DNA from 4 places in the Microcystis sp. MC19 genome. Region 4 is predicted to be linked to each of the others. Evidence: predicted binding sites of a transcription regulator. Region 4 holds the regulator's gene; each other region holds the start of a gene.
The links. Region 4 encodes HrcA, which represses chaperone genes, less so after heat shock. Its sites were predicted from a motif close to TTAGCACTCNNANNNTNNGAGTGCTAA; they were not measured.
Positions count from the first base shown of each region.

Region 1: a site for HrcA is predicted at 3,677-3,703, ahead of groES (co-chaperone GroES). Genes of this name have one in related genera too.
Region 2: a site for HrcA is predicted at 1,732-1,758, ahead of prmA (50S ribosomal protein L11 methyltransferase). Genes of this name have one in related genera too.
Region 3: a site for HrcA is predicted at 5,233-5,259, ahead of groL (chaperonin GroEL). Genes of this name have one in related genera too.

Region 1 covers NZ_CP020664.1:4,823,875-4,831,722, forward strand. The annotation lists gene B5D77_RS27865 (choice-of-anchor R domain-containing protein) at 1-571, opposite strand, end outside; gene groL (chaperonin GroEL) at 1,646-3,271, opposite strand; gene groES (co-chaperone GroES) at 3,318-3,629, opposite strand; gene B5D77_RS24610 (slipin family protein) at 4,125-4,910, opposite strand; gene B5D77_RS24615 (allophycocyanin subunit alpha-B) at 5,144-5,629, shown strand; gene B5D77_RS24620 (hypothetical protein) at 6,291-6,803, shown strand; gene B5D77_RS24625 (tetratricopeptide repeat protein) at 6,912-7,421, shown strand.
Region 2 covers NZ_CP020664.1:1,875,920-1,883,767, reverse strand. The annotation lists gene B5D77_RS09545 (DNA adenine methylase) at 1-417, shown strand, start outside; gene prmA (50S ribosomal protein L11 methyltransferase) at 653-1,549, opposite strand; gene serA (phosphoglycerate dehydrogenase) at 1,816-3,393, opposite strand; gene B5D77_RS09525 (HEAT repeat domain-containing protein) at 3,499-4,428, opposite strand; gene B5D77_RS09520 (hypothetical protein) at 4,576-4,809, opposite strand; gene B5D77_RS09515 (HEAT repeat domain-containing protein) at 5,001-6,263, shown strand; gene ilvB (biosynthetic-type acetolactate synthase large subunit) at 6,498-7,848, opposite strand, start outside.
Region 3 covers NZ_CP020664.1:4,474,384-4,482,231, reverse strand. The annotation lists gene B5D77_RS22690 (transposase family protein) at 1-430, opposite strand, end outside; gene B5D77_RS22680 (TrkA family potassium uptake protein) at 842-2,896, shown strand; gene B5D77_RS22675 (hypothetical protein) at 2,917-4,713, opposite strand; gene groL (chaperonin GroEL) at 5,296-6,978, shown strand; gene B5D77_RS22660 (ABC-F family ATP-binding cassette domain-containing protein) at 7,467-7,848, shown strand, end outside.
Region 4 covers NZ_CP020664.1:3,850,692-3,858,539, forward strand. The annotation lists gene B5D77_RS19645 (hypothetical protein) at 1-141, opposite strand, end outside; gene B5D77_RS19650 (rhodanese-like domain-containing protein) at 352-690, shown strand; gene hrcA (heat-inducible transcriptional repressor HrcA) at 1,071-2,147, shown strand; gene B5D77_RS19660 (hypothetical protein) at 2,134-2,427, opposite strand; gene B5D77_RS19665 (hypothetical protein) at 3,051-3,446, shown strand; partial or broken gene B5D77_RS19670 (type ISP restriction/modification enzyme) at 3,656-5,269, opposite strand; gene B5D77_RS19675 (IS1 family transposase) at 5,385-6,191, shown strand; partial or broken gene B5D77_RS19680 (N-6 DNA methylase) at 6,220-7,608, opposite strand.

The DNA.
Region 1 (7,848 bases), 970 kb from region 4:
GACCTTTAACCCCCAGTAAACCCAATCCGAACAGGGACAACGCCGCGATCGCACCAGGTTCGGGAGTGGCGACCGAGGGGGGTATGTCGGCTGTGTTGATCTGGAAACTGTTCAAAATGGAACTGTCACTGAAACTCGATCCACCGTTAAAACTAAACTGGTTTCCCGATAACGTGGCGATGCCCGTCGGGGTTTGATTCGTATTAGAAGCGGTCCAGCTGAACTCTCCACTGGTGCTGGTAACGTATAACCAGTATTTAGTACCGGCGGTAAACGTGAGGGGGCCAGTGGGAGTGAAGGTGTAGCTAAAGGCTCCCAATCCTTGAGGGGCGGGATTGGTGAAAGTGGCGAGGACGGTACTGCCCGGATTGTTACCCCCGACATCATTGCGGATCTGGACGAGGGGATTGTCTCCGGTTTCGTAGTCCTTGAGTCGCAGGATGGCGTTGTCGAGGCTGTAATTGTTACCCGCAGGCAGGGTAAAGGCGAGTGCTTTTACAGCAGTGATAACACCAAAAACACCAATCAGATTGCCCGTATTATCATTATTTTGCGGGAGATTCCCGATCAGAACCGCCGCGCGGACAGGGTTTACCCCCCCCCGCTAGAACAAATGAACTGCTAATGCCCGCCAACACTAAAGACACAGGTAAGGTTTTCATGATTTCTAAAAAAGTTCAGAAAGATTGCCTTAATTCTATAGCAGCTGTCTCTTCTGTACGACCATTGATTATTTATAGTTATCATTTATCGTCTGGTATGATATTTAATTCTATAGGGTGTTGACAAAATGGCTAGAAAGTGGTAGGCAACATCGGGCAGTTTCTGGTCGTGCCAAGTAAATTCGTAGGTCGGGTTGAGGCAACGAAACCCGACATAAATCCTCGGTTGTTGGGTTTCACTATCGTTCAACCCAACCTACAGGTATTAACCTAAAACTACACTACTGTGATCCAATGCCCCAGTTTCTGGTCGTTCCAAGTAAATTCGTAGGTCGGGTTGAGGCAACGAAACCCGACATAAATCCTCGGTTGTTGGGTTTCACTATCGTTCAACCCAACCTACAGGTATTAACCTAAAACTACACTACTGTGATCCAATGCCCCAGTTTCTGGTCGTTCCAAGTAAATTCGTAGGTCGGGTTGAGGCAACGAAACCCGACATAAATCCTCGGTTGTTGGGTTTCACTATCGTTCAACCCAACCTACAGCTACAATATTACTAGGCGATCGAATGTTCCCGGAAATTCATGAGTCAATCCCCCGTTACCGATTCCCTAGAAATTATCCTGACAAATATCACGGAAAAATTAGTATAGTAAATTCGTAGGTCGGGTTGAGGCAACGAAACCCGACATAAATCCTCTAAATACGGTTATTAAAAGCTGATTATCTATTGCCCCTTTTGCCTTTCCTCATAAGTAGGGTTTGCGGCAAAAAGTACGGGCGAAGCATTCGGATAGAAAATCTCCAGTTTCACCGATAGGTTATTGCCCGAATGCTTCGCCCCTCTGAGTAACGCACAGAAAACGGGTTTCTCCGAGAAACCCGTTTTCTACTCATGTACTCATGCAAAAAGATGTTTTTTCATCAAAAAAAACTCGATCGCAATTAAGCGATCGAGTCAAGAAAAAACAGACTAATTATTAATAGTCGAAGTCACCACCGCCGGCGGGAGGAGCGGATTTTTCTTTTTCCGGTTTATCCACAACAATACACTCGGTAGTTAAAACCATACCGGCGATAGAAGCGGCATTTTGTAGGGCAGAACGAGTCACTTTAGCGGGGTCAACGATACCCGCCTCAAACATATCGGAGAACTCACCGGTAGCGGCATTATAACCGACATTAAAGGGCTTCTCTTTCACCCGTTCGGCAATAACTGCACCGTTTTGGCCGGCATTTTCAGCGATCCGTTTTAAGGGGGCAGCAATGGCGCGAGAAACGATTAAAGCACCGGTTAATTCTTCATGGTGTAGGGTTTCTTTGGCCCAGGTTTCCAATTGGGGAGCCAAGTGAGCCAAAGTAGTACCACCCCCGGGGACGATACCTTCTTCTACGGCTGCTTTAGTGGCGTTAATTGCGTCTTCTAGGCGCAATTTGCGGTCTTTCATTTCCGTTTCGGTAGCGGCACCGACTTTAATCACTGCCACACCGCCGGCTAATTTAGCTAGACGTTCTTGCAGTTTTTCTTTATCGTAGGAAGAATCAGTTTCCTCGATTTGACGGCGAATTTGCTCACAACGGGTTTTCACTGCCACGTCGTTGCCTTCGGCGACGATGGTGGTGGTATCTTTGTTCATAGTGATACGGCGGGCCGTACCTAAGCTGTCAATTTTAGTGGTTTCCAGTTTTAAACCCGCATCTTCGCTGATTACTTGACCACCAGTTAAGACGGCGATATCTTCTAACATCGCTTTTCTGCGATCGCCAAATCCGGGAGCTTTCACCGCAGTGACGTTGAGAACACCGCGCAGACGGTTAACCACTAGGGTTGCCAAAGCTTCTTTTTCAATGTCTTCGGCGATAATTACTAGGGGTTTACCTTGACGGGCAACTTGTTCGAGAATGGGAACCAAATCCTGTACTAAACCGATTTTTTTGTCGGTAATCAGAATAGCGGGATCCTCAAAAACGCATTCCATGCGCTCGGTGTCGGTGACAAAGTAGGGAGAGATATAACCTTTGTCAAAACGCATCCCTTCGGTGATTTCTAGTTCGGTGGTCATCGATTTCCCTTCTTCTAGGGAAATTACGCCTTCTTTGCCGACTTTATCCATGGCCGAGGCGATCATTTGACCGACTTCATCATCGTTACCAGCAGAGATAGCGCCCACTTGTGCGATCGCTTTGGAGTCTTCTACGGGTTTCGCGTGTTTGGCGATTTGACTGACGAGGAAATCGGCAGCTTTATCGATACCTTTTTTCAGAGAAATCGGGTTAGCACCGGCGGCGACGTTGCGTAAACCTTCTTTAACGATAGCGTGGGCGAGAACGGTGGCGGTAGTTGTACCATCACCCGCTACATCGTTGGTTTTTGAGGCGGCTTGGCGAATTAAAGCCACACCAGTGTTCTCGATATGGTCTTCCAGTTCGATTTCTTTAGCGATGGTGATGCCATCATTGACGATTTGGGGTGCGCCAAATTTCTTTTCGAGGACGACGTTACGACCTTTGGGGCCAAGGGTGACAGCTACCGCTTCGGCCAGAAGATCCATGCCTTTTTCTAAGGCGCGACGGGCATCTTCGTTGTAGATAATAGATTTAGCCATAATGTCTCGTTATTCGTGCAAAATAGGGGTTTTCAAGGGTAGATGATTAGGAAACGACGGCGAGAATGTCTTTTTCGGAGAGGAGAACGTATTCTTCGCCACCAAGTTTGATATCGGTTCCGGCATATTTGGAGTAGAGAACTTTGTCACCCACACCTACTTCTACAGGGGTGCGGCTACCGTCATCGTTGCGTTTGCCAGCCCCGGCGGCCACAACTTCCCCGATTTGGGGTTTTTCTTGCGCGGCGTCGGGAAGGAAAATACCACCGGCGGTTTTTTCTTCGCTGGGGCTAACTTTGACGAAAACTCGATCGCCTAGGGGTTTAACAGTTGTTACGTTGATGCTGACTGCAGCCATGGAATATCCTCCGTTTGTCTTGTATTTGGGTAAGTGCTTTTTCCAGATTAGCACTCTTACCTTCCGAGTGCTAATTTACCGAAATACAAGGACCCCTGACAACGGCTCGATCGGTACGGGTTTCCGAACTATGGTGTTAAGCCATAGCAGTTATCTTAATGGTGAGGTACAAAGTTTTCCTTTTGCGTCGGAGTGCGGTTGTCCATAACCTTCATATTTTAGCTCGAATGGGGATACACCACGAGGAGAAAGTGAGCTAACATAGCACCTTTTAAGTCAACTATCTTGCTCCCACTTCTCTTGACAATAAATTGATTAATTCATGAAAGGAATTAGAAGTTTATTGGCGTAAAATTTACGCCAATAAACTTGGCTCTGGGACATCCAGATTAATTTTGGTTTTTCAATTTAAACCAAGTATTTTTACTCAGTGAGCTATTACTGAATCGGTGTTCTAGCAAAGAGACCAACACAACCAATCTTTATTATTAAAAATTAACCTTTTTGGCTATTGACAATTGAGCCATTTTGTGATGGTTTTTCGGTTAATTTTTGAGCGAGATTTAAGATATCGGAGGGGAGCATAATCACGGTACTGGTGTTATTTTCCGCTCCAATTTCCGTTAACATTTGTAGGCGGCGTAATTCCAAAGCGGCGGGATTTTCCATGATTAATCGGGAAGCTTCCGCTAATTTTAGGGAGGCTTCCTGTTCTGCGGCAGCTTTAATCAAACGGGCGCGTTTTTCTCGCAATGCTTCCGCTTCCTTGGCCATGGCCCGCTGCATACCGGTGGGAATTTCCACATCTTTCATCTCCACCCGTTCGATATCGATGCCCCAGGGTTCGCTAATTTCATCGACAATTTGTTGGACTGCATGGTTAATTTTGTCTCGTTTTTGCAAGACATCATCGAGATGATTTTGACCAACTACATTTCTTAAAGTGGTCATGGCCGCTTGATAAACGGCCGCGGGATAGGATTCGACTTTATTAATCGCTTTGCTAGGGTCGATAATGCGATAGTAGAGAACCGCATTAACCTTAATTGTGACATTATCGGCGGTGACAGTTTCTTGCGGGGCAATATCAACGGTTTTGGTGCGAATATCCAGCTGCATTTTTTGGTCAACTAGGGGAATGATCCAGTACAGTCCGGGGCCTTTGGTGTCTTGATAACGTCCTAGGCGAAAGATAACACCACGCTGGTATTCTCGATCGATTTTAAAGCCATTTAACCCCAGAATGCCGGCTATCAACAGCAAGGGTGCTAAAAATTCCATATTAATTACCAGTTATCGGGTTCAAGTTAATCGGTGCGCGGTGAGATCTCAAGGACAATCTCCTCGCTCCTGACCACTAATACATTCATTCTAGAGATTAACCGGGCTGTCGGGGAAACTCATGACGAAATATTACAGATTTTTAGGAATTGCCTAACCAGCAGAGATGACTCGACTTCCAGACCCCGACCTGAGATAAACTACAGAATGTTATCAGAATTTACCTTGATATTATGAGCGTAGTTAGCCAAGTCATCCTCAAAGCCGACGACGAACTTCGTTATCCTAGTAGTGGTGAACTACAGGGTATCGGGCAATTTTTAAAAACCGGTGAGCAGAGAATTCGCATTGCCGAGACTCTCGCTGAAAATGAGAAAAAAATCGTCGATCAGGCTCAAAAACAACTGTTCAAGAAACGTCCCGATTATAGAGCGCCGGGGGGTAATGCCTACGGTCAGCGTCAATATAATCAATGCTTGCGCGATTATGGTTGGTATCTGCGTCTAGTTACCTATGGGGTATTAGCCGGAGATAAAGGACCGATCGAACAAACCGGCCTGATCGGGGTCAAAGAGATGTATAACTCTCTTAATGTTCCCGTCCCCGGCATGGTGGAGGCGATTCGTTGTCTCAAAGAGGCCGCTTTAGCTCTTTTGACTCAAGAGGATGCCGTGGAAGCAGCTCCCTACTTCGACTTTATCATCCAGTATATGTCCTAAGCGATCGGGACAATCCCAAGGGTCTGAAGTCTGAAAAGGGGCAATTTTCCCCTCTTTCAGGGTTCAGGCTTGACTTTTTTCAGTGATCAGTAAACAGTAATCAGTAATCAGTAAACAGTGAAAAGACAGTAGGAAACTGCCATTTTCAGTGATCAGTGATCAGTAAACAGTAATCAGTAAACAGTGAAAAGAAAGTAGGAAACTGCCATTTTCAGTGATCAGTGATCAGTAAACAGTAATCAGTAAACAGTGAAAAGAAAGTAGGAAACTGCCATTTTCAGTGATCAGTAAACAGTAATCAGTAATCAGTAAACAGTGAAAAGAAAGTAGGAAACTGCCATTTTCAGTGATCAGTAAACAGTAATCAGTAATCAGTAAACAGTGAAAAGAAAGTAGGAAACTGCCATTTAATACTGCTTGCTTAATACATAAGTACCTAAGCAAAATTAATTACACATCCAAACCGTCAGCAGTTACTCCGTCAGCTTTTTGCTGTGATCAGTAAACAGTGAACTAAAAACTCAAATCTGATCCCGTCTCCCGTCTCCTGTCTCCTGTCTCCTGTCTCCTGTCTCGACTGGGAAATTAATTTTGCATGACTACTTACTGCTCACTTAATACTCAAAACTGATAACTGATAACTGATAACTGATAACTGATTATGTTTTGGCGCATTATACTACTTACTTTTCTGATTCCATCGGTCTATGGGGTGTTTGGCTGGTCGATCGCCCATGAGCGTTTATCATGGAGTGATTGGTTAGTTGTCCGCGGTGATGAAATGAATTGGACTCTCACTAGCGAATGGCTAGAAATCATCATCTATACCCTAGCGGTGGGGGTTATCCTCTCAATTGCCCTAGGATTAACTTTGTTTAGTCACTTAATGCCGCTATTTTTCCGCAGTTGGTTTAAAAACGATATTAGCGCTGTATTATCAATTCTCGGCTGGTCTTTGGCGGTAGTCTTTATCTTCCACAAGTGGGCGGTATTTAGTCGAGTGTTAATCCTATTAGCTGCTACTATCCTCGGTCGTCTAGAACTTCAGGAAGCAGGTTACAATAGGTGGCAAGTTTTCCTGATGATCACCATCCTCTGCTTAGGTAGTTTTGGCTTGGGCATTTGGGCTTATAATCTTTGGGGTCAAGAATTTCATCGAGTTACTACTGATTAATCTTATCTGGTGCGTGGGGTGCGGATTACTAATTTTGGTTTTTCATGCCAAGGTTATCGCCGCCAACACGCACCCTACAAAATTGCTTATCTCTAATTGTTAAAAAGTATGCCAAAAAAAAATAACGATACCCTCAAACGAGTCTTAATTGTTTCCTCTGGTTTAGTATTTCTGGCTTTAATGGTGGTGCCAACTTTAGGTTTACTGAAAAATAATAATTCTAATTCTACCCAAGGCAGTCAACCAGGGCAAGAGGCAACTATTCCTCCCGAAAAATTAGCAGCAATGGTCAAAGGTTACGAGAAAATTCTCGAACGTGAACCGGATAACCCCACTGCTTTGCAAGGACTGGCGGAAGCTCGCCTACAGTTAAAAGATTTTATCGGAGCCAGAGAACCTTTAGAAAAGTTATATCAAAAATATCCCGACAATCTGGAAGTTATGCTGGTTCTTTATGGAACAAGATTACAAACTCAAGACGTTTCTGGGGCGAAAAGTCTCCTAGAAAAATTAGTCAAAGACTATCCCCAAGAACCAAAATTTAAAGAAGAATTAACTCGCTTAAATCAAGCGATTGCGGCAGCTTCCCAACAGCAAACCCCAGAACCTAAAAAGTAATGAAAAAAGAATTAATTATCGAAGCTGGGGGAACTAAAAGACAATATCGAGAATTTTTTATTTCTTGACTTGGCGCAATTATCGGCATTGCTTGGGCATTACTGCGGCGTTTCTTCGGTAAATTAGCCCGTTTGCCTAGGGATGGCGCTGCCCCAATAAGCTAGGACGCATTCTAAACGCCTATCCTTAGATTAGCTGAATCTCCCCCGCCCCCCCAACCCCCCCGACATCGGGGGGATTCTTGCCTCTTGCAAGAGTGCCTCATCTCAACAAGCAATTTAAATTTGCGGGCAGCGGCTCTCCCAGCTTTGGTGGGTAAAATGTATTCTAAGATACATTTCTCAAGAGCGAGGGGGTGGAACGAACCACAAAGACACAAAGGACACAAAGATCGATCGATCCTATGTCAATTAAACTTATCACACAG
Region 2 (7,848 bases), 2.0 Mb from region 4:
GGGGGGTATTCTCAAGCAGCTTTTACCAGTAGATTTACTGATTCATCAATTGCCAGATTAACTCAAATTGCGCCCTTATTAGCATCGGTAAAAATTACTAACCAAGACTACGAAGAATTATTATTTGCTGAGGGAAAAGAAGTTTTTATCTTTCTCGATCCCCCCTACTATAGTGCCACAAAATCTCGTTTGTACGGTGTAAGAGGTAATTTACATACTAGCTTCGATCATCAACGTTTTGCCGATAATATGCGTCAATGTCAGGCTAAATGGTTAATTACCTACGATGATTGTCCAGAGATAAGAAAACTCTTTGATTTTGCCCATATTATCGAGTGGAATCTTCAGTATGGCATGAATAATTATAAACAAGGAGCGGCGGCATCTGGTAGAGAATTAATGATCAAAAATTATTAGTGGGATGCCGAAGGCACTGAGTAGCAGTAAGCTAATTTGGCTCTTCGGTTTGTGTTATGCAATAGACGGGGGTTATAGGGGATGGAACCCTTGTATAGAAAAGCATTTGGCGATTTTTGTCATTATTTTTGATCTAGAGCGAACTAATGGATTAAATCTCTTGCCAGATAAGGATTTAAAGGATTTAGTCGATTTATGCCCCCCTATCAAACCATACCAAGTAACGAAGAACCTACTAATCCACAGTGCGACGAATTTGCAGACAACACCATTCTTGACGTTTCCACAGGGCAGCTACTGTCCAGCCTTGGGGTTCTAAAATATCTGTAACTGCCTGTGCTTGGGTGACAAGAATGCCGCTTAAAATTCCCCAAGTGGTGGGTTTTGCCAGACGGGTGATTTCCGGCATTAAAGCGATAATTGTCTCGGCTAAAATATTACAAACGATGCCATCGACACCATCGGGAATTAATTCTAATAACTCCTCGACACTACCCTGATTAACAGCTAAATTTTCGGGGTTAATCCCGTTGAGATGGCGATTACTATACGTCGCACTCACCGCCAGCGGATCTGTATCCACAGCATAAACTTTTTTGGCCCCTAATAAAATCGCCCCGATCGCCAGTATGCCGGAACCACAACCGATATCGGCGATAATTTTATTCTCTGGATGGCTACTTAAACGCATTTCTAGGGATTCTAGACATAATTGGGTGGTGGGATGCGTTCCCGTGCCGAAAGCGGAGCCGGGGTCAATTTTAATCACCAATCTCTGGTTATTTTCCGGGGGATTTAACCAAGCAGGACAGATCAAAAAGCGATCGCCGATCTCGCTAATTTGCCAATGTTGTTTCCAACTGCTGGCCCAGTCTTCCTCGTCCATTAACTGCCAATAGCTGACAGGTTCAGAAAAACCTAAAATCAAAGCATCCTGCTTTAACCAGAGGCTTAGTGCCTCTAAATCAGGCAATTGCGCTTTAATTTCTGGTATATAGGCCTTAATCTCTAAAGAGGATTGTTTTTTAGCAGTGGCCGTTCCTGAACAGCCAAAATCTTCCAGTCTCCAGAAAACCGTTTCTTCGAGACTAGGTTCGCACAAAACCGTAATTTCCCACCAACTATTAGACATATATCAGTTATCAGCTTCTGAAGGCAAGAGGCAACAGGCAAGAGGCAAAAGACAGAATCTGACAATTATCCTACCTAAAAAGAAGGTTAGAAACTAAGCACATCAAAGCTTTTAGCTTAACCAATTAGGTCTGAGATTCGGCCCTTGTTATCAGTTATCAGTTATCAGATTTGGGTTTTCAGTCAACAGTATTAAGTGGCAAGTGCAGAGCTTTCCTTTCACTGATTACTGTTTACTGATTACTGTTTACTGATAACTGATTTAATCTAGAGTTTTACCGTGTAAGCATCGCGGATACCGGGGACTTTAGTAATTTCCGAGAGAAGACCTTCCGGTAGAGGATCATCGAGACTCAGGGCCATAACCGCATCACCGCGAATAATTTTGCGTCCTACCTGCATACTGGCGATATTGACGTTAAAACTGCCTAAAAGTGCGCCAATTTTGCCGATAATACCTGGCATATCTTGGTGAAGGGTGAAGAGCATATGATTACTCGGAGGCACGTTAATGGGGAACTCATCGAGGTCAGTAATGCGGATTTCTCCCGTACTTAACAGCGCTCCGGTGACGGAATGGGTCCCCATAGAACCATTAGCTTCCAAATGAATCGATCCCGAATAGTCGCGGGTGGAAGCGTCCCGGGTTTCGATTACCCGGATACCGCGTTCCTTAGCTTCGATCGCCGCATTAACATAGTTTACCCGTTCCCGGAGGGCTTGGGAAAGTAAACCCTTAATGGCCGCTATCACCAGAGGTTGACTGTCTTTAGTGGCCAATTCTCCCTGTAAACGGACATTTAACGAGTCACAGCGACCTCCTGCCAACTGACTGACAAGATTACCCATAGTTTCCGCTAATTGCAGGTAAGGGCGCAGTTTTTCCATAACATCGGGAGTTAGTCCGGGGATATTAACGGCCGAACGCGCTGGCAAACCGAGGAGGACATCCCGAATTTGTTCGGCCACATCAATAGCCACATTCACCTGTGCTTCCGTAGTCGAGGCACCTAGGTGGGGAGTGAGGATGACGTTAGACAATTCTCTTAATCTAGATTCGCCTAAAGGTTCCTGTTCAAATACATCCAAGGCTGCCCCGGCGATTCTACCGGATTCGAGGGCTTCAATTAAAGCCAACTCGTCGATAATGCCGCCGCGGGAACAGTTAATGATGCGGACCGTGGGTTTCATCTTAGCGATGGTTTCCCGACCGATGAGATGCTGGGTTTCGGGAGTTTTCGGGACGTGGAGGGTGATAAAATCGGACTCGGCAAAGAGTAGTTCTAGATCCACCAGGGTGCAACCGAGTTGATCGGCGCGTTCTTTGGAAATAAAGGGGTCGTAGGCGAGAATTTTCATGCCGAGGGATCTAGCGACGGCGGCGACGTGGGAGCCAATTTTACCTAAACCGACGACTCCTAGGTTCTTTTTATAAACTTCTGTGCCGATAAAGCGATTTCTTTCCCATTTATTCGCTTTTACCGACTGATTGGCATCGGGAATATGACGGGAGAGGGATAACATCATGGCCAAGGCGTGTTCGGCAGCGGCGATCGTGTTCCCTTCGGGAGAGTTAACGACAATAATACCCTGACGAGTGGCCGCGGGAACATCGATATTATCGACTCCTACCCCTGCGCGGCCGATAATTTGCAGTTTGCTGCCCGCTTCGACGATTTCTTTGGTGACGCGCGTACTGGAACGGAGCATCAGTGCGTCGTATTCGGGGATAATTTGAATGATTTCCTCGGCGGATAGTCCTGTTTTCACGTCCACTTGGGCAACCTGTGACAGAATTTCTACTCCTACCGGATCGATCGAATCGGATACCAGAACTTTGGCCATAATCTTTATAACGTGCTTTTTTCAGTCTACGGGCAAATGCTTGACCAATTGGGGTCTAGCCGCAATAGCCCATTTTAGAAGCAAAGGGTGCAGTCCATGGCAAAATTAGCCAAAAGATTTTAGGTTGTCCTTGCCATGGTCTTCAATGGTGTCCATGTCATCCTCTTGCCGTTGTAACTGAGATATGGCCAATTTAATCACGGTGGCGATCGAGTTTTCCGCTTCTTTTTCTAAGGCCTTTTCTAGGGCTGCTATTGCTTCTGTATCCTTAATTTTCATTAACGACAAAGCCGCCGATTTGCGCGTTTCGCCATCGGGATGTTCTAACAAGGGAATTAAACGGGAAACTGCCGGTTTATAGGCGAGATTTCCTAATACTGCCGCCGCTTCACAACGCACCGTTTCCGAGGTATCCTCAAGGGCATTAATTAACAATTCCAAGGCTGTTGCTTCGCCACTATCCTGGGCGATTTTAGCGATCGCACCTACCACGGCAGCCCGCACCGCTTCCACATCAGAGTTAATTTCCCGATATAAATATTCCTTCGCTTCCGTGCCAATAAAGGCTAAGGCCCAGGCCGCATGACCTTTGGTGCTTTCGGGATGTTCACTGGAGGCGAGAATATCGAGTAACTGGGGAACAGCAGCCTCACCAATACGCGCCAAAGCACCCACGGAGGAACCTTTAACCACCGTATCCTCATCGTTAAGCAGCGCTTGCACTAGGGGAGATACGCTGTCCGGATCCGCAATTAGTGTTAGAGTTTTGGCACTGGCACGACGCACCACTGGATCCTGATGATTGAGCAGTGCTGTCACTAAAAAAGGAGTGGCAGCTTGGCCGATTTTACCGAGAGTATCGGCAAAACCCAAGCGCACCATTCCCCGGGGATCTCCCAAACATTCCACCAGACGCTGGATACGTTGGCTATCACTCCCATCGAAGGTTCCCTCCGCCACTTCCTTACGGGCGATCACCAAAAATTCATCTACTTCGGCACTGGATAGGGGGAATAATTTGATCGCTTCACTCATAATCAGGAATTTTCCATCAATATTGGGTTAATTAGCGGTCAGCCATCGGCCATCAGCCTTTATTTCTCGTTTTTTCCATTAATTAGCCATTTTTCCGACCAATATAACTTTTATCTCGCTGACGACCAACGGCTGCTGGCTATTTTTTTAATTGCTGCTGAGGGCAGCCTGTTGGGCGCGCAGATGGGCGAGAGTTTCGTCAATTTGGGCTAATTCTGGCTCTAAACGAGCATTAAGCTTTGATTTGGGCAGTTTCGCTTTTTGAGCGGCATTGGTGAGATCGTTGATCAAGCGTTGACGATAGACCTCAAATTCTTCAATCACTGCCGCGATGTCTTGCGGAGTAACGGGGTCGGAAATATTGCTGAGATTGTCAGTCATGGCGATCGCTTAATTGAGATTTTTGTTAAAGGTTTGTCTCTGATTTTCTCAAATTTTCCTACCCTAGTCCGATAATTGTAATAACTGGTAACGAAACCGATTCTGGGAAATCTCGCGGATTGAATGAAACCCTAGAAATAATTAGGATTTCTCCCTTTTTACCCCTGACTTTTTACTTGATTTAAGGCACGATGGATAAACGTTTTTTTAATATGTTTGGGTTAACAGAAGATCAAGCGATCGCTCTCCTACAAACCCCACTCGAACAGTTAAACGCACCCACAGAGCGTTATGTAGCGGCAGCCCATCTAATTAATTTTCCCACGGAGCGATCGATTAATGCTTTGATCGCAGCCGTAGAAAATCCCTCTGACGATCTCTATGATCGCATTACCCGACGCAAAGCTTTAGAAAGTTTAGGTCGTTTGCAAGCAGCAAAAGCTTTACCGATTATCCGCAATTGTTTAACCGATGAAGATATTTATACCGTGGAGAATGCTGTCTGGGCGATCGGCGAGATCGGTACCCAAGAAACCGCCATTTTAGAGGAAATTAGTCAATTATTAGATAAACCTGGCCAGAGTTACCGGACTATTATTCAAACTTTAGCTAAATTAGATTATCAACCCGCCGTCTCGTCCATAGAAAAATTGACAAACTGGCCAGATAAACCGATCGCCAGTGCAGCAATTGCCGCTATTTGCCGTTTAACGGGGGATTATGGTCAGATGGGGCAAGTGGTGGCTTTTCTCCAAGATGATAATGTTAACGCCCGTCGTGGCTCTATTCAAGACCTAATTGATGCGGGTTACTATCAGGCAATTCCCCAAATCTCTCGCTGTCCAGTTTCGATCGCTTTTCGTCTGCGGGGAATTCGTTTATTAGCGGAGGTGGGTAAGGAAAAAGGTCTAACTTTTGCCGAGGTGGAACCCTATCTAGATAGCGTTATTTATGACCATCCCGAAAGTCTTGATTTAGTTCACGAGTACGATCAACCACCGACAATTGATTTTACCATCGGTGAACTCTATCACACGGATTTTGGCCGCTGTTATCTTGCCAGTAAAACTCTTTTAGAAAATTATGCCACGGCGGCCCCAGAAGCTTTATTAACTACTTGGGAAAAAGAGGCTCATAATGATTACGGAGCGCATTATCATGTTATTAAAATTCTCGGTTGGCTGCAATATTCTCCCGCTTACGATCTATTTATCGAAGCCTTAGAAAATACTTCGCCCCAATTCCAAAAATCCCGGGCCGCCGCTGCCATCGCTTTAGGAAATATCGGTGATCGGCGCTCAATTTCTCTACTACATAAGTCTTTGAATAGTCAGATTTTTGATTTAAAATATGCTAGTTTATTGGCCTTAGAAAAGTTAGGCGATCGGGAAGGGAAAAAGATGATCGCCGAGGATGGCGATTGGTTAATTCGATCGAAAGTCAATCGGATTTAATGCCTAGCAATTCTCGGTTATTTTATCGAAAATTTGGGTTTAAATAGGGTCTGCTGAAAAAGTACGGGCGAAGCATTCGGATAGGAAATCTACGGTTTCAGCGATAGGTTATTGCCCGAATGCTTCGCCCCTACAGGATGCGATCACCGCTCAAGATACAAGGTACAGTAGAGAAAAAAGGGAAAACCTCCGTTATCCTTAACGGAGGCTAGATAATTGATTAACAATGTTTGGCTACAATTTCGCCCCACATTCAGGACAGAATTTATTATTCACACTGTTAACCGCGCCACAACTGGGACAATTGAGCATTTCACAACTTCTGGTGACAATTTTCGGTAAACCAATCATACGCGCATTACTTTGACCGGGGGCAACCATGGGATAACAATTTTCGTCTCTAGTAACGATCGCATTGACCAAAACCGGACCATCATGGGCCAACATTTCGGCAATTTTTGCGGCTAATTCCTCTCGATGGCGAATAGTAATCCCTTTAATGCCGTAAGCTTGGGCTAACAGTTCCACATCCGGCATTCCCACTTCCATATTGGAATTAGAATAACGTTCCCCATAGAAAGCTTCTTGCCATTGACGTACCATACCCTGCCAACCATTATTAATAATAATCGTCTTGGCATGAATATTAAATTGGGTGAGGGTGCCTAATTCCTGTAGATTCATCTGGAAACTGGAATCACCACTAATACAGATGACCTCCTCATCGGCAATGGCCACCTTTACCCCCATAGCAGCTGGTAAACCGAAACCCATTGTCCCCAATCCCGCGCTAGAAATCCAACGTCGGGGACCATTTTTGAGAAATTGGGCCGCCCACATCTGATGCTGGCCCACATCGGTGGTGTAGTAGGCGTGGGGTGCTTGACGGCCCACCTCAACGATTACTTCTTGGGGGGAAAGTCTGCCTTCCGGTCGAGGTACTTGCAGGGGATAATCTTGGCGCCAGCGCTCGATCTGGGCTAACCAGGCTTGGGTGCGCTCAGGATTAGTGGGATAATCAAATTCTCTGGCTTTTTGGAGTATTTGTTCTAAAACTACCCGGACATCCCCGACAATCGGCACGTCAGGGGCGCGATTTTTGCCCACTTCGGCGGGGTCTATATCCACATGGATTACCTTAGCTTTCGAGGCGAATTCGTCCAATTTTCCCGTTACTCGGTCATCAAAACGAGCGCCGACTGCAATTAATAAATCACACCCGGTCACGGCAAAATTAGCGTAGGCAGTGCCGTGCATTCCTAACATTCCCACCGAGAGGGGATGATGTTCATCAAAAGCACCGATCCCCATTAACGTGGTGGTGACGGGTAACTGAAAACGCTCGGCAAACTCGGCAATTTGGGCGTGGGCATTCGCGGCGATCGCACCCCCGCCAACGTACAGTAAAGGTTTTTCGGCGGTTTCCAAGAGGTGTAAAGCGGCCTCGATTTGACGGCGATTGCCCTTAACCGTGGGACGATAGCCGGTTAGTTTCACATCTCCCGGTTCGACGGGGATATAATCGCAGGGTTCTAAACCGACATCTTTGGGAATATCGACTAAAACCGGCCCCGGTCGTCCTGTA
Region 3 (7,848 bases), 620 kb from region 4:
TCTGAATTCCTTGATAGCCTTTATCCCCTAATATTTTTATTTTCTTATTTAACCTTATTTTGCTCTCTTTCCACAGTCGAAAATCATGGACTCTTCCTTTCTCACAACGGACACAGATTACCTGCTCGCTTTTTTGGTCGCAACGCGCTCGCTGCGCGAGATCGGCAACGACTTGCGACTTTAATGTGTGGTATCCCTGCTTGCCACTATAGTATGATTTCTGTTTTTTTTTGGGTCTTTCTATCTCCTGTTCTGACACATCCACCACTATTACTTCTATTTCACTATTACTTTCTAAGAGGGCTTTTTTTCCAGGTAGATTAAACAGACCTGATTTGATGAGAATATTCTCTACTTTCCTAACAATTCTATACGCCGTTGATTCGTTAATACCCCAACTATTTCTGGCTCTTCGGTTTGTGTTATGCAATGGACGGGGGTTATAAGGGATGGAACCCTTATAGAGACAGGCGTTGCTGCGATTTTTGTCAACTGTTTTCGATCTAGAGCGAACTAATCAATTAAATCTATTGCCAGATAAGGATTGAGTCGATTTATGTTACCCTATCGAACCATACCAAGTAACGAAGAACCAGTATTATTACTACTAATACTATCCATAAAGGGTGTCTTTTTCCTTGATCTTTCCTAAAGTCCTTGACTTGTTTCAGTTTTTGTATTAAGCTCAACATATATTTCAAAAGTTGGCGGTCACTTCTCATTTTACCTGATAGTTATCGCTTTTACTTTTGATATTCTGATGGGAGAATGAAACAGCCCTAGGGGCAGGGGGGATCAGAAGTTTGAAAAAGCATTCTATTTTTTAAGACAAGCAGAATCTATGAACCAAGAATCTCTCAGCTTTGTCCATGGGAATGTCAAGTTAGCCGATCGCTTTTTAGTGTGTGGATTGGGTAGTCTCGGACAACACTGCGTCAAGTCTTTAAAAGAGTTTGGGGTTAGCGTTGTCGGTATCGAACTAATACAGCCTCCCAGTTGGGAAATTAATGATTTTCCCGATTTATTAGAGGAAATAATTATCGGTGATTGTCGTCAAAAAAACATTTTAGCAAGAGCGGGAATCGATCGCTGTCGGGCTGCTTTAATTGTCACCAGTGATGAGCGAATTAATGCCACTACTGCCCTAATTATTCGGCAATTAAATCCCCTTACTCGCTTAGTGGTGCGTTCTTCTAAAGATAATCTCAATCAGCTACTCAAGGAACTTTTAGGCAATTTTATCGCCTATGAACCCACCCAACTACCCGCCAATGCCTTTGCTTTAGCCACATTAGGCACGGAAACCCTCGGTTTTTTGCATCTCGACGGTCAGAAATTGCGGATTATCCAGAGACAAATTAGCCCCGAAGATGGTTTACTTGATCGCTTTTTAGGTGATTTAAATACCCCCACCCGTCGTCTATTAGCACACACAGCCCCCGATGAACCTTTAAGGGCTGGATTTTATCAATGGTCTCCCTCCACCACTATCCGGGCTGGTGATACCATTACCACCATCGAAACTACCTATCAAAACATCGATTCTACCCGCCAGAAACCGTCAAATTCTCCCCAGAAGTTGCGGGATTTTTGGCAAAAATTGCTCAAAGAAATCCAACAATTCTGGCAATTGAGTTTTCAGCAGCAAATTCACCGGGTGGCTTTCATGTCAGTATTTATCATTATCCTCCTAGTAATTATCGGGACTTTTCTTTTCCATCTCTACGCTCCGAGAGCTTCCTTTATTTCCTCTCTTTCAGGAACGGCGATCCTTTTATTAGGTGGTTACGGCGATGTTTTCGGTGCCTCTAACCCCGAAGATTTAAATGCAATTCCCTGGTGGATGCAGCTATTTAGTCTCTTTTTAACCTTAGCTGGAACCGCTTTTATCGGGGTTCTCTATGCCCTTTTGACAGAAACTTTATTATCATCAAAATTTCAATTTATCCCTAACCGTCCCCCAGTTCCCCAACAGAATCATATCGTTATTGTGGGCTTAGGTCGAGTCGGCAGAGAAGTGGCTAATTTATTACTAGAAATGCAACAGGCGATCGTTGGGGTGAGCTTAAATAGGGATTTTGATGCAACTATCCTGCCAAAAATGCCCCTGATGACGGGAAATATCGAAGAATCTTTAAAAAATGTCAATTTAGATAGGGCTAAAAGTATAGCGATTGTTACCGATGACGAAATCCTCAATTTAGAAGTGGCCCTAACCACCCGCAAACTCAATCCCCAAAGCTACTTAGTCATCCGCACCACCGACGACAACCTTAGTCAACAATTAAGTCAAATTCTGCCCCAATCTCACATTTTAGGGACGAACACCGTGGCGGCAGAAGCCTTTACGGGAGCGGCTTTCGGAGAAAATATCATCTATCTGTTCCGTTGGGCGCAAAAAACGATTCTGGTGACAGAATACGAGATCGAAGCTGGAGATACTCTCAATGGTAGCTCGATCGGGGATATTGCCTACGGTTATCGAGTCGTGCCGATCCTACACCAACGAGAACGGGAAACCACGAAATTAATGCCCGAAGATTATCTCAATTTACGCATCGGCGATCGCATTGTGGTGCTGGCCACCATCAACGGACTGCGACGGGTGGAACAGGGTCGTCGCACTCCCAAAACTTGGCGCGTGCGGGTAGAAAAAGCCTTTAACCGCAATATTGCCGCGGAAGCACCCACCGTGATCAGTCGTTTTTCTAATTGTCCCCTGAAAACCGCCAGCGATCTCATGGAAAATTTGCCGGCGACTCTCGGCGCCCCCCTCTACGAACAGCAGGCGATTCGATTAGTTTCCGAGTTAAAAAAAATTCAAGTTCAAGCATTGGCTATTCCGATTAACCCGAAATTCGGGGTAAATGAGAGTTATCCTTTTTTGTCAAACTAGAAGGCTCTCTTGGTCTTTTTTTATGCAGTTAAAGTGACCGTAGCCTTGGCAGTTTGTCCAGAATCAGAAGTGGCAGTAATAGTAATTGTATCCCCAGCATTTCCTTGTGCAGGTGCAGTGTAGGTAAATTTGGCATCAGTGGTATTTTTATCAATTTTACCGCTTTCTGGCGGTGAGATTGTGATGGTGTAGTTACCAACGGGGTTAATGCTAAATTCCTGGATTCCATTGAATGCTAAAGCTGCGCTAGACGGAGCGATCAAAATCGTTGGAGGTAGTCCCTGTCCAGTGGAACTAGCCTCTACAGTTACCCTTTTCTCTACTTGATTAATTAAATCGGGAATAAGACGTTCGCTAAATCCAGCCACAAAAGCCATTGTCAAAAGTCCATATAAATAGGTGTCATTCCCCTTATTTCCAGTGCCACCCCGAATTTCTAAGGGAGAAATGTTAGAGTTAAGAATTAGTAGAATAAAGAAAGCAAAACTTCCTCCTAAAATGGGCTTAGTTAGACCAATTAAAAATGGCAATAGGTCATCGTCATATTTTTGGTTTTTGGGATTATCAAAATCTTGCAAACGAGTTAGAAGACTAACTGCTCCCCCTAAAGTGCCTGTCATCAATATCAATATCAAGAGTCTAAAATTTATGGCTTTGTCCTCAGTATTTTGGTTACTTTTACCCTCAGTATTTTGGTTACTAGAATTTATGATTGGAGGTAAAGACATAAGCAAATCCTTCACTGGAGGGGAGTTCATAATCAACCAATTCAAAGGGACAGCTAACACTAATCCAATTAAAACTTTTGTAGGTATTTTGAAAGAATGGTAAAAATTATCTCTGACATTTAGTAGAGTAAACCCAATACCTTTCTGGATTTCTCTCAATCCCGTTCTGGCGGCATAGCGTAATCTTTGTGCCAAAATAATATTCGGTTTACCTATTAAAGATTTAATCGCAATTTCTCCAGCATCTACCACCGACTTTACTTGCATGATATCACCAGGTTTTGAAATGTTCATGAGTTCCACCTGCGCTATCCCTAGTATTGTAATTAATCTAGCTAATTCTCCCTGTACTTCCCGGTCTAATTCTTGAGTGAATCCTGCGACTTGTTCTTGGGTTTTTTCCAGCAAAATATCAATTCTTTGATTGAGTTTAATTACCTCATCTCTAGCTTTAATTTCATTGATTAAATCGTCTAAAATTTTAAATAAAACACTTGCTTCTTTTAGTTGTGCAAAATTATCTTTAAATTCCTTGACTAACTTTTCAAAGGGTTCATCTACTTCAGGAATTGAACTATATTTGTCTAAGTTATCCTTCAGTTCAGCAATCAAAGACTCATTTTTCTGTTGTAATTCCACAGTGGCAGAAAATTTAACTAAAGTATTTTTAATTTTTGTTTGCCAAGCAGTTAGTTTTTGCTCAAGTTCTGGCAAGTTTGCATCGTTAGCATTAGCATCAAATACAATCGTAATTGTTGCAACTAAACCATCAATTTTTTGGCTTAAAGTATCAAGAGAAATTCCTGAAATTTTACCCGTAGATAAAAGGTTGATTGTCTCCACAAGCTGATCGGTATGAGCTATTATTTGTTTTTCTAATTCTCCTCTGCTAGGTAAAGGGTCTGAAAAAGTTAATTCACCTAGTTTTTGAATAAGTTCATCTCTTAAATTATTAGTCTCTTGAGTGATTGTTTTGGCTTCTGTTTGGTAACTAGCAAGGGTAGCTGATTTATCCTGACTAAATTTATTTTGGGTTTCCAGAATAAATTGATTAATTTTTTGTTCGATAGTAGGATTAAGATTAATCATGATTGTCTTCTCCTAAAAAAAATCTGAGGATAAAAAAACTGCATTATTTCCCGATCCATCCTACTGTTATGAAAATTGAGACTAGGTAGAATAATCAGACGATATCTCAAATGTTCGTGGAACATGAACAAAGAAATAGGGCTCTCCCAGCTTTGGTGGGTAAAATGTATTCTAAGATACATTTCTCAAGAGCGAGGGGGTGGAACGAACCACAAAGACACAAAGGACACAAAGATCGATCAATCCTATGTCAATTAAACTTATCACACAGAACCTAGAAGAGCCGAAATAGGGCTTGATCAGCCACAATAATCTAGGCAGGATATTCATCTATCCCTTGGCGAAAATGGGCTAAAATTCTGTCAGGCTCCTGATTTTACAATATTTATCATTCATTTTCTGCAATTATTAATAAATCTTGATGAATTTTTATTTTTTTAACTCAATTCAGTCTGCCGTGGGGACATCACACCCTGATCTCCTCAACATCGTTATCCCCTCAATGACCGCGGCCGCATCTTAGCACTCAAGCCCTAAGAGTGCTAAATTAACTATAAGGAGTCCTATCACAACAGCGATACCATGTCCAAAATCATTGCCTTCAAAGATGAATCCCGTCGCGCCCTAGAAAGAGGTGTCAACGCCTTGGCCGATGCGGTAAAAATCACCCTCGGTCCGAAAGGACGCAATGTCTTGTTAGAAAAGAAATACGGCGCCCCCCAGATCGTTAATGACGGCATCACCGTGGCCAAAGAAATCGAATTGTCCGATCCCCTCGAAAACACCGGGGCGAGATTAATTCAGGAAGTAGCGGCAAAAACCAAAGATTTAGCGGGAGATGGCACCACCACCGCCACCATCATCGCCCAGGCTTTAATTAAAGAAGGTCTGAAAAACGTTACCGCCGGGGCCAATCCCGTCGCTTTAAGACGCGGACTAGACAAAACCATCGCCTATCTGGTGGAAGAAATCGCCGCCGTCGCTAAACCGATCGCTGGAGATGCGATCGCTCAAGTGGCCACCGTTTCTTCCGGCAACGACGAAGAAGTGGGAAAAATGATCGCCGCCGCCATGGAAAAAGTCACCACCGATGGCGTAATCACCGTGGAAGAATCGAAATCCCTAACCACCGAATTAGAAGTAGTGGAAGGGATGCAGATCGATCGCGGTTATATCTCTCCCTATTTCATCACCGATCAAGAAAGACAGATCGTCGAGTACGACAACCCCCTGATCCTGATTACCGATAAAAAAATCAGTGCGATCGCTGAATTAGTCCCCGTCCTCGAAGCCGTTGCCCGTCAAGGTCGTCCCCTATTAATTATCGCCGAAGATGTGGACGGCGAAGCCTTAGCCACTCTAGTGGTCAACAAGGCCCGGGGTGTCTTAAATGTCGTCGCCATCAAAGCCCCCAGTTTTGGGGAACGTCGCAAGGCGGTTTTACAAGATATCGCCATCCTCACCGGCGGTCGTCTGATTTCCGAAGAAGTGGGCTTAAGTCTTGACACCGTTAGCCTCGATCTGCTAGGGCAAGCGGCAAAAATCACCCTAGAAAAAGACAATACAATTATTGTCGCCTCCGGGGACAGCCGCAATAAGGCCGATGTGCAGAAACGTCTCGCCCAACTGAAAAAACAGTTAGAAGAAACCGATTCTGAATTCGATAAGGAAAAATTACAGGAACGCATCGCTAAATTAGCCGGCGGTGTGGCCGTGATAAAGGTCGGGGCAGCCACAGAAACCGAACTCAAGGATCGCAAACTCCGCATCGAAGATGCCCTCAATGCCACCAAAGCCGCCGTGGAAGAAGGTATCGTCCCGGGCGGTGGTACAACCTTGATTCATCTGGCTTCTAAGGTGAAGGCTTTCAAAGCTTCTTTGACTAACGATGAGGAAAAAGTCGCCGCCGATATCGTCGCTAAAGCCCTAGAAGCCCCCCTGCGTCAGTTAGCTAATAACGCCGGTGTGGAAGGCGATGTGATCGTGGAAGGTGTGCGCGATACCGCTTTTAGCGTCGGTTACAATGTCCTCACCGGCAAGTACGAAGACTTAATCGCCGCCGGAATTATCGATCCGGCTAAAGTGGTGCGGTCAGCCGTTCAAAACGCCGCTTCCATCGCCGGTATGGTCTTAACTACGGAAGCCCTCGTGGTCGAAAAACCCGTTAAAGAAGCTGCAGCCCCCGATATGGGCGGCATGGGCGGCATGGGTGGCATGGGCGGCATGGGCGGCATGGGTGGCATGGGCGGCATGGGCATGATGTAATTCCTAATGCCGTCTAGCCCATGAAAATAATCTCATTCAATTGAGCCAATCTGTCCCTTTTCTCGTTATCGTCGGCATTAGGGGCAGGTTTTTTTTCCTCGGGAAAAACTTTTTCGGCAGGGCGTTGCTGAATCAAGGTATGAATGCCAACTGTTCAGGTTCCCGTGCAAAAGTTAGTTTGGGTCTAGGTTTTAAGAAATTCTACCAAAGAAGATTGGCTCTTCTAGGTTCTGTGTGATAAGTTTAACTTATATAGGATCGATCAATCTTTGTGTCCTTTGTGTCTTTGTGGTTCCTTCCACTCGCTCGCTAGGAAGAATGTATCTTAGAATACATTTTGCCCACCAAACCTAAGAGAGCCGAAGATTCATACCTCAAATCAGGAACGCCGGAATTTCTAACAACAATGTAGAAAGAATCCCCCGTCACAGCCTAGCTTGACGGTGGGAGTATGTCAAACTAGAAAAGAAGGATTATTCCCAGAAATCATGACACTGCTGACGGTTCGATCGCTCAAAAAAGACTTCGGTATCAAGGAAATTCTCAAAGATGCCAGTTTTAGCCTCGATGATCGCGATAAAGTCGGCCTGATCGGTACGAATGGATCGGGAAAATCGACCCTATTGAAAATGATCGCCGGTTTAGAATCGATCGATGGTGGCGAAATTCAAATCAATTCCGGGATGAAAATCGTCTATTTACCCCAGCAACCCGATCTAGACAATGATAAAACGGTTTTAGAGCAGGTTTTCGCCGATAGTGGCGAAAGTATGACTTTAATTAAGGAATACGAGGAATTGTCCGATCGCCTTGTCCATGAGCCAGAAAATCTGGATACTATTATGGAGCGTTTGTCAAGGGTTTCGCAAC
Region 4 (7,848 bases):
TTCTGCTTTTTCGTGGGAGGTCATCTCTGCAATTTTTGGCGAAGTTATCTGAGTTAGAAATTGGCTGAAGTTTAAGACTTCTTGTTGTTTTTCTAAAGGAAGTTTTCGCAAGTTTTCGATAACGGCTTGTTCAATATTCATCGAAATTCAGCTTGTCGATTAATCGGCGTACTAAAAAGCATCAATGTCTTCAATACCTGCCCGTTCCCCATTATATCACCCCCCCCGCTCTGGCACTGACCAAATCCCCCCACTTGGCTGGGATATTATTCCTACGCAAGTACCTAACCGCTCAGGGTCCCTCGATTTGCTACTCTAAAGGAAAGATAACCGATTCTTAAGACCAAATCTATGAGCATTCCCGAAATTAGCGTCCATGAACTCGCTCTCCGTTTAGCCGATCATGATCCTAATTTACAACTTATTGATGTGCGCGAACCGGAGGAAGTTGCCATGGCATCTGTAGCCAATTTTACCATTTTACCCTTGAGTCAATACCAAGAATGGTCGCCCACTATTGCCAGCCAATTCAACCCCCAAGCGGAAACCCTGGTTATCTGTCACCATGGCATGAGATCCCTGCAAATGTGCCAATGGCTACAAAGTCAGGGTTTTACTAATGTTAAAAATATTAACGGCGGCATCGATGCTTATTCCCTCCTCGTCGATCCTAATATTCCCCGTTACTAATTTTGATCGCCTCCATCGGGAAAAGAGCGGGGTAAACTATCCCCCTTCTCCCCATTGATTACGGTCCTTCGGTTTGTCTTCTGCAATGGACGGGGTTATAAGGAATGAAACCCTTATAGAGACAGACATTGCCGCGATTTTTGTCAATTGTTTTTGATCTAGAGCGAACTAATCAATTAAATCTCTGGCCAGATAAGGATATAGTCGATTTATGCCACCCGATCGAACCATACCAAGTAACGAAGAACCTTGATGACTGATAACTGATAACTGATAACTGATAACTGATAACTGATAACTGATAACTGATAACTGATAACTGATTAAGCGTTATACTGTCTAAAAAAATGTTATAAATCTTTTGTTAAGATTATCCCCCTATGTCCGCTAGAAACCATCTCAGCGATCGCTATCAACATATCTTAAAGGCCACAATCCAACATTATATCGCCACGGCCGAACCGGTTGGCTCGAAAACTCTGCTGGAGGAGTACAAATTTACTGTTAGTTCCGCCACGATTCGCAATGCTCTCGGTAAACTGGAAAAAGAAGGTTTACTCTATCAACCCCACACTTCCTCCGGACGCATTCCCTCCGATTGGGGTTATCGTCTCTACGTCGATGAGTTAATGACTCCCGATGACCGTATCGGCGAAAAAATCGGCTATTATCTGCATCAAAAGGCTAAATCTCCCGCTTGGAGTCTCGAAAGTCTGCTGCAACGGGCCACCCAACTTTTAGCCGGTTTAAGCGGTTATATCGCTATCGTTACCCTCCCCCACACCCTCACCAATACCCTGCGTCATCTGCAATTAGTCCCCGTCTCGGACCGGCAGATCATGTTAATTATTGTTACAGATAGTTTACAAACACGCTCGGTTATGATAGAGATTCCTGAGTCTATGGCAACGGACAAGAAGGATGGATTAGCAGAAGAATTACAAATCCTCTCTAATTTTCTCGGGGAAAAATTAAAAGGTTATTGCTTGGCAGATTTAATTAACCTCGATTGGCAGCAAATCGAGCGAGAATTTACCCGTTATACCCATTTTCTCCAACAATTAAGCCAAGAAATCGGCGCTAGTCTCCAATCCACTGCCACGCCGGAGATTATCGTCCATGGTGTCGCTGAAGTCATTCGACAGCCAGAATTCGCCCAATGGCAACAAGTACAAATGTTACTGCATCTATTGGAAGCAGAACAGGATCGCCTTTTACCCCTGATTTTACAAAGACCAGAACCAGAAAAATCAGCTAAAAAAGTCAAAATCACCATTGGTTCCGAAAATCCTCTGGAATCCATGCGCCCTTGTACTCTTATCTCCGCTTTTTATAAACAGGGAGATACTCCCGTCGGTAGTGTTGGCATTATCGGACCGACGCGAATGTTATACGAAAATACTATTCCCCTGGTGGAATCCACCGCTAACTATCTCAGTGAAGCTATAAGTAAGTAGATATCCCCCGCAAAGGTTCGGGAATGGGACAATCGACAGTAAACTCTAAAATTGTCTCACCATCCCCCAAATAGCCAGAATTGGCAAAACAGAGCAACATCCGCACCAGCGCCACCCACACCTCCGCATCGAACTCCCAATCCTGTCCCCGACGCGCTCCACAGGCGATCGATTTTAGCGCCCAAAAATAACTATTTCTCACCACTGAACCGCCTTTTTTGTAAACCGGCACATCCTCATGGTGAATATAAAGAATATCATCTTTAGCGATCGCTCTCATTGGTGGCTAGGAAAGTTGCAGAAATTTTCAGTTGACTGTCCTAGATAATAACATCTTTAGCGATCGCTTGCGTCGCGCCAGAAAACCCACTAAGCTAAGACGCATCTTAACCGCCTATCCTTAGATTAGCTGAATCTCCCCTTGCCCCCCCGATGTCGGTAGGTTGGGGAGTTGCCCCCCGATGTCGGTGGGTGAGTTGCCCCCCCGATGTCGGTAGGTTGGGGAGTTGCCCCCCGATGTCGGTGGGTGAGTTGCCCCCCCGATGTCGGTAGGTTGGGGAGTTGCCCCCCGATGTCGGTAGGTTGGGGAGTTGCCCCCCGATGTCGGTAGGTTGGGGAGTTGCCCCCCGATGTCGGTGGGTGAGTTGCCCCCCCGATGTCGGTAGGTTGGGGAGTTGCCCCCCCCGATGTCGGTAGGTTGGGGAGTTGCCCCCCCGATGTCGGTAGGTTGGGGAGTTGCCCCCCCGATGTCGGTAGGTTGGGGAGTTGCCCCCCCCGATGTCGGTGGGTGAGTTGCCCCCCCGATGTCGGGGGGGTTGGGGGGGTAGGGTTGCCTCGTCTCAATTTTCTTTCTTTCTCACAAATATGAAGTATAATGTCATTGATAGCTAAACCGCACTAAAAATGAAATCCTATCCAGTAGAGTTCCGTCAGAAAATCCTCGACTGTTATTATAACGAACCCATCTCTCAAAGACAATTAGCGAAAAGATTCTGCGTAACCCTAAGTTTTGTACAAAAGCTTTTGAAACAATATCGAGACACAGGAGATGTTCGACCAAAGACTTATCGATGTGGACGTCATTTAAAACTCACGCCAGAACAAATGCTCGTCCTCGGTACGTTAATTGAGGAAAATAATGACGCAACTCTTGCTCAACTATCGAAACTATTCCTAGAAAGAACTGGTATAGTGTTAAGTGTGGCGACAGTGGCAAGAATAGCCGAACGCTTGGGAATAACCCGCAAAAAAAACTATACAACCACCCGCAAAAGAGACAGAAAAACTACAACAACTTAGACAATGATAAAAAGTAAGTGGGTGGGTGGAATTAAATATAAGATGAACGTAGGTTGGGTTGAAGCATGAAACCCAACGCCTGCTCATGTTACGCTACCGCTAACCCATCCTACAAATAATTGTGCCTCCCTACTTAGGGTTTGCGGCAAAAAGTTTTTCTTGGAGGCAGGGTGTAGAATGTAGAATAAGATTTCCCGGAAGCAATCTTTTTAATGTCTCATCGCTTCTATTATTTTCATGGTTTCGACGCTGACAGTACAGACTCGTTGTAATAAGTCAATTACTGTTTCTTTATAATCGACGAAGCGATAATTATTAAATCTTTCGGCGATGGTTTGATCTTTGGGTTTCTTTTCCTTATATTGATCTAAAATCCATTCTAAGGCCGAACGATTACCGAGTTTATATTCCCAGGCAATTTTGGGAATATCTTGTAGGAAAGTGACATCATCGAGGTTGATGGAATTTTTTTCTCGGTCAGCTTTTAGTTTAGTTTTCGGTTTGAGGTTATTATTAGTATCAATGCGGGTTAGTGGGTAGGGTGCGACGGTTTCATAGTTGATGTGTAATTCCATTAGTTTGCTTCCCCATTCTACCCATTGAGAGAAGTTATCATAAAAGGGAAGCCGGGGAAATTCTCGCTTGAGGTTTAATTCATATTTACTGCGATATTCTGGGTAGTGAAGGACTGCATAAGTGTAGTGGAAGATATCGAGTTTGGTGATGGTTTTATCGTTGTAATGTTTTTGGAATTGTTGCAATCCCCAATCGGTGATATTATCGATGCGGTTTCCTTCTTTGTCGTAGTAGTAGAGGGGGAGACATTGGGTACTACCCCCACTAACTAGCAAACAAGCAAGATCAATAATATGATTTGATACAAGAGATACAAATTTGTCTGAACCGACATTTAAGCCAATTATGATATTATTAAATTCATTGTTAAAAATATTAAACCATTGATAAGTCATTCCGTTGAAATGCTTGTCAAAATAGAGCCATTGTTTTGTATATGGACGATAATAACTCATCAACATATTAGCATCGTTAAATACCTTTGATATTCTTTTAGAAAGATACTTAGTTAATTCTCGATCCCATTTAATCTGATTTCGTTCTTGATAATTTTCATCTTTAAAAGTTCTCTGATAAACATCTACAAAAAACCTCATCTTTGCTTCGAGCGTATCTCTTGAAAAGTCATAAACCCACTCATCTCGCTGAGTTTTAAGTCCTGACGAAAACAACTTAAACACAGCTTTCTCAGACTTACCACTTTTTACCTCCTTATCAACCAAGGGTAGCAGTTGATCAAAGTCATTATCTGATTGATTGAGCCAATTATGTTTTTTATCTGGGATGATATGCTCAAAATCAAGCTGATTAAGTTTTGTCGATGACAAAAACTCTAATTTTTGCGCTGCTGTATCCAATTCAGGACGGCGAGTATATAAAATTTGACAAGGAAGATTATTACTTTCTCGCTTCACAATCAAACTAATCGCCACCCCCGTCTGAATACCGAAAACATTATGAGTTGTCCCTGAAAGTTTAGGATTTTTCCTGACATTACCACCTAAATCAATGATATAAATTTCACTAAACTCATTCTCTACTACTTTTCTAAATCCATCATAAGCCAACGCATCGATAAAAGAAGAGTTAGTAATAAACGCTATTATACCATTTTTATTTAACCGATCAGAAGCCCAACGAATAAAACGAGTGTACATATCATAGACGACAATTTGATTCTGTGCCTTACCTTCTTTGACATAACTATATTTAATGCGCTTGTCAATCGCTTCATAACTTCGATTTGCGGTAATGATTCGGTAGTAGTGGCGTAGCTCTCTTGCTTACCTGGTATGAATTGTGTAAAATATTTATTAATAAAAATAATTGGCTCGAATCAGTCTTTAAACCTCTAGCTTGATCATGACTTTTCTGATAAATATCTTTTTCTGGCTCCTGTCTGGCTTACTGAAATATCAGTCTAGCACCGAACAAAGTCCCCCCCCTAGTTCACCTCCGTTCCCCTGTCCTAATTGTGGTTCTCACCATACGATCAAGAATGGTTCTATTCATAATGGAAAACCCAAACGTCAATGTAAAGAATGTGGTCGTCAGTTTGTGATCAATCCCACTAATAAAACCGTCTCTGACGAAACCAAACAATTAATTGATAAACTCTTGCTCGAACGAATTTCCTTACGAGGAATTGCTAGAGTAACAGGGGTAAGTTGGTCATGGTTACAAAATTATGTCAACAATAAACTGGCGGCTGTCCCCCGTCAAATAAAGGTTTCAGACAAACCAAAAGGTAAATTGGTTATAGAATGTGATGAAATGTGGTCTTTTGTTTTTTCTAAGACGATAAAGGTCTATATTTGGCTGGCAATTGATAGAAATACAAGAGAAATTATTGGTTGCTATTTAGGAGATAGGAGTCGTCAATCAGCCAAAAAACTTTGGGCTAGTTTACCAGGTGTTTACCGACAATGTGCAGTTGCTTACACAGACTTTTGGGAGTCATATAAGACAGTAATTCCCAGTAAACGTCATCGACCAGTCGGGAAAGAAACTGGTCAAACTAATCATATTGAAAGATTAAATAATACCTTTCGACAAAGGATTTCTCGGTTGGTGAGAGAGAGTCTATCTTTCTCTAAAAAAATGGAGAATCACGTTGGGGCTGTTTGGTATTTTATCCATGACTACAATGCACAACTGGCAAAGGATTAAGCCGCCATCACTACTACAGAATCACCACCCGATTTGCATTATCTTGATTAAAATTTTCCTGCTTGGCATTATAAGGAGGATTACCAATAATTACAGAAATATTGCGGTCATTTTGATTTTGAATGCGTTGGGTATTCTCCACCGACATGGCAAACAAATCCATCTGCTTGAGATGAAAAGCAGCATGGTCCAGGGTATCCACAAAACAGATATGCTCAAACTCCTCATACTCACCCATCTTCTGCTTGTAGGTGAACTCAATATTCAAATTAGCAATATAATAAGGCAGAATTGCCACCTCATTACAGTGCATCTCATGCTTATACTTGTACCGTAACTTATCCTTCGGTAAATACTCAATCAACTCCGTTACAAAAGTTCCTGTCCCCGTCGCCGGATCTAAAATTTCTACTCCTGGATCCGCCAACAACTTACCAAAATGCTTGTGGACTAAATAATCGACACTTTCAATCATAAAACGGACAATTTCATTGGGTGTATAGACAATTCCCAACCGGTCCGCCGCTTTCGGATTGTATGCTTTATAAAAATTCTCATAAATCGCCTTGAGAAACTTCTGCTTTTCGTGGTGGTTATAAATATTCGCCGCTGTCCGCCGAATTACCGCATAATAACGTTCAATAGTCCCTAAAGTATTGCGCTTGGTATTACCAGTAAAGAAAGTTTCAATCACTCCCTGTAATTCCCTAGCGATATTATTTTCCCGGTGAAACTGGGACTCATTAAAAATATTGATAAAAATATCCTCTGTCAGGATGTGCTGAATAATCATCTCCCGCACATCTTCCAGACTAATTTCTGGATTGATTGACTTGCGACAAATCTCTAAAAAATTGTCCCGCGCTGTCACAAAATTCCGATTCGTCTCCGACTGCAACGCAATTAAATCCCGCAACGCTTCTAAAATTGTTGGTAAATCTTCCTTAAAACTATCAATCGCCTCTCGAAAATCGTTAACTTCTGGACGTACATAATTAATAAAAGCATTAATAATCCCATCCAAAGCCTCATCATCGCGCATCGAGACGCGCAGTCTTTCTTCTCCTCCTTGAATTAAAACCGCCGTCTGGGAATCTTCAAATAAAATATTGTCATTAGGGTAGCCTTTCGCTAACTTTTTCTCAATTTCTTCGTCTAAATTATCGTATTGATCCTTACTTTCCCAATATCCCCAATCTAACCGTAAAGCATCCTTAACCGTCCCGTCAGGATAGACAACTTTTCCCGACTTAGTGCGATAATCCAACTCCGGAATTAACAAAAAATCCTGCGCCTTGCAATAGTCATTTAATAAATTCTGAAAAGCGACTCTAATCGAAGTTTCCTTGCGACTGCCGCCATATTGGACAATCTTCTCAACTTCCGCCTGATACTGGCTGATTAATAATCTAGACATGGGCTTAGAGGAGGTAAATTAAGTAGTTAAGTAGGTAGGCACAATTATTTGTAGGATGGGTTAGCGGTAGCGTAACCCATGCGGGCGTTGGGTTTCATGCTTCAACCCAACCTACGTTCTACTCTAATCGAAGTTTCCTTGCGACTGCCGCCATATTGGACAATCTTCTCAACTTCCGCCTGATACTGGCTGATTAATAATCTAGACATGGGCTTAGAGGAGGTAAATAAGTAGTTATAA